DNA from 3 places in the Streptococcus intestinihominis genome. Region 2 is predicted to be linked to each of the others. Evidence: predicted binding sites of a transcription regulator. Region 2 holds the regulator's gene; each other region holds the start of a gene.
The links. Region 2 encodes Rex, which represses fermentation and respiration genes when NADH is low (regulators of the CRP and FNR family bind a similar motif). Its sites were predicted from a motif close to TTGTGAANTANTTCACAA; they were not measured.

Region 1 (3,282 bases), 170 kb from region 2:
AGCTCCGGTTCCCTCTTGGTTAACTTTTTCAGCAATTTTCGAAGCAACCAAGGCACGTGGAATTGGGAGATGGCCAAGACGGGCCCGTTCTAGGTTTAAGGTCAATTGTTGATCCGTCACACTCACTGTATAGTCCATGCTCACCATGGTTTCTACTGGTCCTAGTTCAATCGGCACCTGAACATTGATATAGTCTCCATTCATAGCAACTGCTGTATTGAGGAGTGTTTCATCCGAAACCTCTCCAAGCATTCCTTTGATGACTTGGCGCAATTGAGGAGAGTTCAGCTGAAGCTCTGTTTGGAGGCCAGATGCTGTTACGTCTGCTGTAGAAAGACCTTCTTGAGCCAGATCTACCAGCGAAGTATTCACTGTTACATTTTTAAATTGTTCTTGAGTCGAAACTTTTGCCGGTATCAAGAAAATTGCTAAGACAATCACTAGGAGGAAGGTCAGTCCGATGAGTCGTTTGATCCATTTCCACATATGGTCACCTCTTTTCGTTTTGATGGATGGAAGAGAGTTCATCTCTATCACTTTTGATCAATTCTTTTTCAAAATATGACTTCTATTCTACCCTAATTTTTCAAAAAAAGCGAACGAGAGGAATAAGGTGCACATAAGAAAAGAGGCTGGACAAGGTCACAACCTCTGGTTTTATCTTAATGGAATTGCATCCCACCATCCACGATGATGGTTTGTCCTGTGATGTAGTTTGAATCAGGACCTGCAAGGAAGCTAACCGCTGCTGCTACATCTTCAGGTTCTGACAAACGTTTGAGGGTTATATCTTTAGCAAAAGTTTGCATACCCCATTCGTCATCTTTACCAGCGTTCTTACCAACTTCATGAGCGATGTCAAACATCATTGGAGTCTTAACGATACCAGGTGCATACGCATTGACAGTGATGCCTGAATCTGCCAAGTCACGTGCCAATGTTTGCGTAATTCCACGAACAGCGAATTTAGTACCACCATAGACAGTCAAGTTAGGGTTACCAACGACACCAGCCTGTGAGGTGGCATTGATGATTTTTCCTCCATGGCCAAGCGCTTTGAATTGGGCTTGAGCAGCTTGAGCACCCCAAATCACACCACCAACGTTGATGGCAAAAGTGCGCTCAAATTGTTCTTCTGTAATCGTATCAAGTGGTGTAGTTGGTGCAACACCAGCGTTGTTAACGACGACGTTTAAGTCTCCGAAATGATCCACAACTTTTTGGAAAGCTGCAGCCACTTCTGCTTGTTTGGAGACATCCGCAACGACCGCAAAAGCATTTTCAGCTGACAATTCAGCCACTGCTTTTTCCGCTGTTTCAGCGTTGTAATCCAATACTCCGACCTTGAAGCCATCTTGTACCAATCGTTTCGCAATCGCAAAACCGATTCCTTGACCTGCACCTGTGACAATAGCTACTTTAGACATATGATTCCTCCTTGGTATCCCTGATACCAGCAAATGTTCATAGAAGAACAGCAAAGGTTGACAGTCAGTTTTGAGAGAATCTATCATAAGTTCCTTCCAAAACTATGCTAACAGTATACTCCTTTGTGAAATAAGTGTCAAACTCTGGCCTCTTATTATCTAAAATAATTTACAATCTATGTTATCTTTATTTAGTAATAGGTTAACTGATCTAAATAATTTTGAAAGAGCTTTCTTATCTTAACAAAAACACTCATATTGCCTATTGTTTTGGGGATTATTTCATGCTACACTAATCCTAAGAGAATCAAACAATAAGGAGATCAAACAATGAAAGAATTCATGGATAAATTGAATAACCTACCTAAGCCGATTCAATACATTATTGCCATCATTATTTTCTTTATCGCGTTTTACATTTCTTATAGCTTGTTTTAAGCTATCGCTATAAAAGAACTTTTTAGCTAATGCAGTATATAAAAAGAACCTCCAGATGAAGGTTCTTTCTTTTTTTATAACATTTTAAAGACTGCTACTGCTAGTACTGCTCCAATGATTGGCCCTACTACTGGGATCCAAGCGTAACCCCAGTCGCCATCTCCTTTGTTAGGAATAGGAAGGAGGCTGTGCATGATACGAGGTCCTAGGTCACGAGCTGGGTTGAGAGCGTAGCCTGTAGTTCCACCGAGAGACAAACCAATCCCTACAATCAAGGTACCAACGGCAAAAGTACCGAGTCCTGCTTGAAGGTCATAAAGACCAAGTGCAAAGATAGTCAGAAGCAAGACAAAGGTTCCAAGGATTTCACTGATTAGATTGGAAGTAGTGTCTTTGATAGCTGGACCTGTACTGAAGGTTGCAAGGATATTTCCAGGATTTTCTTCTGCTAGGTAATGCGGTTTGAACTGTAACCAGACAAGGACTTGCCCAACCATGGCTCCAGAGAATTGAGCGATGATATAAGGAATCACAGATGCCCAAGCTAGTCCACCATTAAGAGCAACCCCAATTGTCACCGCTGGATTCAAATGTGCCGGACTTAACTTGCCAGAGATAAAGGCTGCCACTGCAACTGCAATCCCCCAACCAAGGGTAATGACGATCCAACCTGAGTTGTGGCTTTTTGTTTTTGGAAGAACCACTCCTGCTACAACCCCATTTCCCAAAAGAATCAGGATTAAGGTCCCTAAAAATTCACCAAATAATTCTTTCATATGATTTATTTCTCCATTATAAAGAGGGGCCGGTCAGATATTCTCCTTTCCAACCCCTTTTTGTTTTTCTTAATTTTTTAATGCTGCCAAGTCATTGTTTTCCAAAGCGACTTGCAAGTCTTGGCGGAAGCCAACTTTTTCTTCTTCTGACCATTCATAGAAGCGTCCCATTTCATCCAAAACAGGTTCGATTATCGCATCTAAGCTATCGCGCATGAAGAGCATGTGGTTCGTCCGACGAAGAAGGAAGTCAACTGGGCTAAGTGCCAATTCATTGCGCATTGCATAGTGAAGTGATAAGGTATCTGCTAGGCTCAATCCAGGTGCTTGTTCCACGCTATGAGCAAGGGCGAAGACCTTAGGTGCATTGGAACCGTATAGGTTAGCTAGGTAGTGAGCTTCTTTACTGTCCAAGCCACGAGACACGCCAAGTTGAGCAAAGGCTTCGATTTCAGAATCCACGTTCGTTGGGTTAATTTCTCCACCTGATACTGGATAGGTCTTAGAGTTGATTAATTTGAACTGGCGGTCGAACTCTACCTTTAAAATGTTCAAGACACGCTCCATAGCTCCTTCGGCCATCTTGCGGTAGTCTGTAATCTTCCCACCAGCAAGGGTCAAAAGACCATTGTCATCGCGAT
Region 2 (3,282 bases):
TCCAAGAATATGGATTTGAAGTAACCATCATTCAACCGGTCGATCAAAAGATTCGACCTGAAGATATTCGAGCTGCACTTCGTCCCGATACAATTTTAGTATCTACCATGTATGCCAACAACGAAACGGGTGATCTCTTGCCTATCAAGGACATTTCAGACCTTTTAAAAGACCATCCTGCTGCTTTTCATGTCGATGCAGTTCAAGCCGTTGGTAAACTTGCTGTAGCCCCTGAAGAGCTAGGAGTTGATTTTCTAACCGCATCGGCCCATAAATTTCACGGACCTAAGGGAGTTGGTTTTCTCTATGCTAAAAAGCCTGACTTCTTCAATCTCTTACACGGAGGTGACCAAGAAGACAAGCGTCGAGCTAGTACAGAGAACTTGATTTCAATTGCAGGAATGGCTCAAGCCCTCAAAGAAGCAACTGATCAGTTAGACGCAAATTATCAGTATATTCAGCGCTTATCTGATCGTATCCTAACTGGCCTAGAAGATTTAGATTTCTATCTGAATAGCACAGACTCCAAACTTCCTCATGTCTTGAACATTGGCTTTCCTGGTATCAGCAATGATATCCTACTGCTACGTTTAGATATGGCGGGAATTTCAGTCTCAACTGGCTCTGCTTGTACTGCGGGGACTGTTCAGCCAAGTCATGTCCTTGCAGCTTATTACGGCGAAGATTCACCCCGCTTGAAGGAATCTATTCGCATTAGTTTATCCGAATTCAATACGACTGCTGAGGTCGATACTTTTATAACAACTATACACAAAATTTTAGGAGAATTACATGGCATTTGAAACATCTGTCTCATTACCAAACTGCGATTACACATACGCAATCCATCCAAATATTAAAAAATATACCCTACGCGACAATACCTTTGCACAAACAAAGGTCGGGAACTACGAATTAAATCGTTTGTTAGAAGCTATTCCAAATAGCGGAGATGGCTTTAAGTTAAAAATTATCATCAATAAGGATTTAACAGGATTTAAAATTAACATTACTGACAAGTCAGGCCTTCGTTTGGTAAATATTTTTAAAAACCCAGAAAACAAGATTATCCAACAAAAATTCTACTTCCTCATGGACAGTTTAGTTGAACGTGAAATCTTTGAAAGGATTGAAAACTAATGACCAATGGTCCTGTAGTCCTCACCTATTTGGATGCATACCAAAAAGAACGTCAGGTTAGCTACGATAACATCGATCACTGTCTATTAGCCTTCTCAGGCTGTGTGACCATTCCAGATTCCTATCAGGTTGTTTCTGTTACCTACAAGGAGCATACCTTACCTTTCACTGGAAAAATCGGTGACTTTTATCGCTATCTGATTCAGTTCGATCAGAGTTTAAGAAATTCCAATTAACAAAGAAAACACCATTTTGGTGTTTTTTTAGTAGAAGATAGTTGCTTTTTTCACAAACTTTTTATACAATAGATTTGAAAGGTTGTGATATTGTGAAACAAGATAAGACTAATCCAATTCCTCGTGCTACTGCCAAACGACTCTCCTTGTATTACCGCATTTTTAAACGCTTTAATGCAGAGAAAATCGAGCGAGCAAATTCAAAACAGATTGCTGAAGCCATCGGGATTGATTCCGCAACTGTTCGTCGAGACTTCTCCTACTTTGGAGAGCTTGGACGACGTGGTTTTGGTTATGATGTCAAAAAGTTAATGAACTTCTTTGCCGATCTCTTGAATGATAACTCCATCACCAATGTTGCTATCGTCGGGATTGGAAATATGGGGAGTGCCCTTCTTCACTATCGCTTCCATGAGCGAAACAAAATGAAAATTGTCATGGCATTTGATACGGATGATCATGAGTTAGTCGGCACTAAAAGTAAAGATGGTATACCGATTTACGGGATCTCCACACTAAAAGAAAAACTTGAGGGACAAGAGATTCAAACAGCCATTTTAACCGTTCCAAGTGTAAAATCTCAAGAAGTTGCAGATTTATTAGTTGAAGCTGGTATCAAGGGAATCCTTAGCTTTTCTCCCGTACACTTAACAGTTCCAAAAGATGTGGTAGTCCAATATGTCGACCTAACCAGTGAACTGCAAACCCTTCTCTACTTTATGCGTAAAAATTCATGATAAGCAAAGAGGCTGGGACAAAAGTCCTAGCCTCTCAATTGTCTTTGGATGATCGAGCAAGACGCAGTGGTTGAGTGGGCTCTACTACGCTGATTTCATCAGCTTTTACAGCCCTACTCAACTGTGCGGAGGTGGGATGACGAAATCGAATTCTAACGAATTACCGATTTCTGTCCCACTCTCTTTTTCTATACCAATAAATCTGTTTCTTCCCGATAGCTATAGTAATCATCAGTTGAGACAATCAGATGGTCCAGAAAAACAATTCCTAGACAATTGCAGGCTTCAATCATTTGTTGGGTGACGCCATCATCATTCTTGCTGGGATGAATGATCCCGGACGGGTGGTTGTGAACCAAGATTAAGGATGTCGCCATATGCTTGATGGCATAGTGCAAAATTTCTCTCGGTTCTGCAATGCTACGATTGACTGTTCCGATAAAGATCACTTGCTGATGGATAATTTGATTTTGGGTATTCAGATACAGGGCCAATAAATGTTCCTGTTTCTCATGGCCTATTTTTTGTTGCATCATTTTTGCCAGCTTCTGACTACTCATGATTTGTTCCGTTTCAATCACTTCAGAAGTCTGTATTCGTTTCCCTAGTTCAATAGCAGCTAACAGCTCAATGGCCTTAACTTTCCCAATTCCTGGAACTTCCTTTAACTCCTGAAAACTCATACTAGCCAGTTCTTTTAAACTCTTTAGTGAGCCCAGCAGGTCCTGAGCGATCTCGTAGACTGGTTTATTTTTGTTCCCCGTCCGTAATAAGATGGACAGCAATTCTTGATGACTGAGCTTATCAGGTCCTTCTGTTAGCAAACGTTCTCTAGGTAAGAGACCTGATTCTTGAAATACAATATGATACATAAAAAACCTCCTCAATTAATAATTCGCAATTGAGGAGGAAAAAGGACGATTCTGTATAAATTAAATTGGACAAACTACTTCTCTTAAGTTTTCAAGAATTCGAGTTTCTTCATTTGAGAAGTTAATTTTATAGCACTCTTGCACTTGTTCCAAAGACGCAAGAAATTGACGAATTTCGTATCGAATTAAGTGTTCTTGATCATCAGGAAGGTTTTCAATGGTTTCGAAGACCTGTTCAACTTCGTAGATACCCTTGGTAATGAGACCTGTTTTGGGGAAATCATTGACCAGTAAGCC
Region 3 (3,282 bases), on a different contig from region 2:
TTCTATGAGATGTTAAGTGGAGGAAGTTACGAAAGTCAGTTCATCCCCCATCTTTTCATTCATACTTGGAGTTTGGCTCTTGAAGTTCATTACTACGTCCTCTGGGCGCTCTTGGCTTGGTTTTTGGGTAAAAAAGCTAAATCAGTTGGCCAATATAGAGGCTATATCTTCCTATCTTCGACAGGTCTCTTTTTGGTGACTTTCCTGACCTTCTTTGTCGGAGCACTGGTCACCAAGAATTTGTCCAATGTCTACTTTTCTAGTATCGCTCACGTCTTTCCTTTCTTTGTGGGGAGTGCTTTAGCGACAGTGACAGGGATTACAACGACCAGCCCAAATCTTACTCAATTAGTGAAGAAGCTATCTCTACAGAAGACGTTAGCGATTTTAGCGGGTGCTTTTCTAGTTTTATTGGTCTTGACCTTTATCCTTCCCTTTGATAGTGTTTGGACCTATTTATTTGGCTTTTTAGTAGCAACTCTTGCTGCATCTGTGATGATTGTGATGACACGTGTCCTCCATGAAAAGACACCGAATCAGAAAGAACCAGCAGTGATTACCTTTATTGCAGATACCAGTTATGGGGTCTATCTCTTCCACTGGCCATTTTACATTATCTTTTCTCAATTAATGACCAATGGCTGGGCCTCTCTACTAACAGCGCTTGTATCCTTTAGTCTTGCTGCCTTGAGTTTCTATATTATTGAACCAACCTTGGCTGGACGTGAACCGAAGATTTTTGGGATCTCGATGGATCTCAGAAGTTTCACGAAACCACTCTTTTACAGCGCGATTCCCTTGACCTTGCTCATGTTTGGGATTGCACTCTTTGCGCCACGCGTCGGAGCCTTTGATGAAAACCTGATTACCGAAGGACTTCGTCAATCCGACAGCAAGATGCAGATCACGCGTGCCCAAGTTGACAATGCTTCAGCGACTTCCTACAATGTGTCAGATGGCGTGACCATGATCGGAGATTCTGTAAACCTCCGGGCATCAGATTATCTGAAACAAGTACTGCCAGATATCCAATTAGATGCTTTGGTGAGTCGCAATCTGGACTCAGGATTAAAAGTATATGAAACAGATATTGCCAATAGAGTCTTACTCAAGAACGTGGTAATCGCACTTGGAACCAACTCTTCTAATAATTATCAAGAATTGTTGGATAAGTTTGTTCAAGAATTACCAAAAGGACATCGCTTAATCTTTGTGACCCCATATGATGGGCGTGAAGCCAATGATAGCAATAGCGTTACCGTTCAGACTCGACAGTATCAGCTGGAATTGGCTAAAAAATATGACTATGTCTATGTAGCAGACTGGTACCAAGTGGCTGTCGATAATCCAGAGATTTGGGCTGGAACGGATAATGTCCACTTTGGTTTAGAATCAGATGGTTCCATCGATGTTGGAGGAAACCTGTATGCCAACGTCGTGAAAGAAGCAGTTGATCAAGCCAATCAGGGGCCGGTTAAACCGTAAAATTTACTATATGATTTAAGCAATTTTCACTTGAAGAAAATTGCTTTTTTTAGTAAAATTAAGAAAACGCTTACAAAAATTGCGTGAAAATATTTGTTTGTGAAATTGAAGTGCGTTCTCAAAAAATTCCTTCAATTTTTTCTTGAAAATACTCCTGTATAGAAGGAGAAGGAGGGTTCATGGAAAAAAGTTAAAAAAATCTTTGTGAAACTATTTACAAATTTTCTAAAATAGAGTACAATAATATTGTGAAAAAATTAACAAATCGAAATTTCTTACACTATTCTTGAAAGTTTCTGAAAACAGGAAAAAGTTCCGGAAAAGGATAAGGGTTTCAAACATTGGAGGAAAGCATCAAATGGCTGATAAAAAAACTCTCTCACCTGAAGAAAAGAAACTCGCTGCTGAAAAACACGTAGACGAGTTGGTGCAAAAAGCACTTGTTGCGCTTGAAGAAATGCGCAAATTGGATCAGGAGCAAGTAGACTACATTGTGGCGAAAGCATCTGTAGCAGCTCTTGACGCACACGGTGAGCTCGCTCTTCATGCCTATGAAGAAACTGGTCGTGGAGTCTTTGAAGACAAGGCGACTAAGAACTTGTTCGCTTGTGAACACGTAGTAAATAACATGCGTCATACGAAAACAGTTGGTGTCATTTCAGAAGATGACGTCACTGGTTTGACCCTTATTGCTGAGCCAGTCGGAGTTGTCTGCGGGATCACCCCTACAACCAACCCTACTTCAACAGCAATCTTTAAAGCTTTGATTTCCTTGAAGACACGGAACCCTATCGTCTTTGCCTTCCACCCATCAGCTCAAGAATCATCTGCTCATGCGGCACAAATCGTCCGCGATGCAGCGATTAAAGCAGGAGCTCCTGAAAACTGTGTGCAATGGATTACGCAACCATCTATGGAAGCAACCAGTGCCCTTATGAACCACGAAGGAGTTGCGACTATCCTTGCGACCGGTGGGAATGCCATGGTTAAAGCGGCATACTCATGTGGGAAGCCAGCACTTGGGGTAGGTGCCGGAAACGTTCCTGCCTATGTTGAAAAATCAGCTAACATCCGCCAAGCAGCACATGATATCGTTATGTCTAAATCATTTGACAATGGTATGGTTTGTGCGTCTGAACAAGCGGTTATCATCGATAAAGAAATCTACGATGAGTTTGTTGAAGAATTCAAATCTTACCACACTTACTTCGTTAACAAAAAAGAAAAAGCCCTTCTTGAAGAGTTCTGCTTCGGCGTAAAAGCTAACAGCAAGAACTGTGCGGGTGCGAAATTGAATGCGGACATCGTTGGGAAACCAGCGGCATGGATCGCAGAACAAGCTGGCTTCTCAGTTCCAGAAGGAACCAATATCCTTGCGGCAGAATGTAAAGAAGTTGGTGAAAAAGAGCCTTTGACTCGTGAAAAATTGTCACCAGTCATCGCTGTCTTGAAATCTGAAAGCCGTGAAGACGGAATTAACAAAGCTCGCCAAATGGTTGAATTCAACGGTCTTGGTCACTCAGCTGCCATCCATACAGCTGACGAAGAATTGACCAAAGAATTTGGTAAAGCAGTTAAAGCCATTCGTGTGATCTGCAACTCTCCTTCGACTTTCGGTGGTATCGGGGATGTTTACAATGCCTTCTTGCCATCATTGACACTTGGATGTGGTTCTTACGGACGTAACTCTGTTGGGGACAACGTTAGTGCCATCAACCTCTTGAATATCAAAAAAGTCGGACGCCGGAGAAATAACATGCAATGGATGAAACTTCCTTCAAAAACATACTTTGAACG

Region 1: ACLOR3_RS03425 ((S)-acetoin forming diacetyl reductase) is a predicted target of Rex. The motif match lies at 1,551-1,568, and genes of this name have one in related genera.
Region 3: adhE (bifunctional acetaldehyde-CoA/alcohol dehydrogenase) is a predicted target of Rex. The motif match lies at 1,732-1,749, and genes of this name have one in related genera.

What each region holds. Positions count from the first base shown of each region.
Region 1 covers NZ_JBKQBL010000002.1:28,207-31,488, reverse strand. The annotation lists gene ACLOR3_RS03430 (hypothetical protein) at 1-486, opposite strand, end outside; gene ACLOR3_RS03425 ((S)-acetoin forming diacetyl reductase) at 663-1,427, opposite strand; gene ACLOR3_RS03420 (MIP/aquaporin family protein) at 1,940-2,641, opposite strand; gene glpO (type 1 glycerol-3-phosphate oxidase) at 2,711-3,282, opposite strand, start outside.
Region 2 covers NZ_JBKQBL010000002.1:198,872-202,153, forward strand. The annotation lists gene ACLOR3_RS04290 (cysteine desulfurase family protein) at 1-803, shown strand, start outside; gene ACLOR3_RS04295 (DUF1831 domain-containing protein) at 793-1,140, shown strand; gene ACLOR3_RS04300 (DUF4649 family protein) at 1,140-1,376, shown strand; gene ACLOR3_RS04305 (redox-sensing transcriptional repressor Rex) at 1,469-2,113, shown strand; gene radC (RadC family protein) at 2,302-2,985, opposite strand; gene ACLOR3_RS04315 (porphobilinogen deaminase) at 3,046-3,282, opposite strand, start outside.
Region 3 covers NZ_JBKQBL010000006.1:75,476-78,757, reverse strand. The annotation lists gene ACLOR3_RS09255 (acyltransferase family protein) at 1-1,485, shown strand, start outside; gene adhE (bifunctional acetaldehyde-CoA/alcohol dehydrogenase) at 1,844-3,282, shown strand, end outside.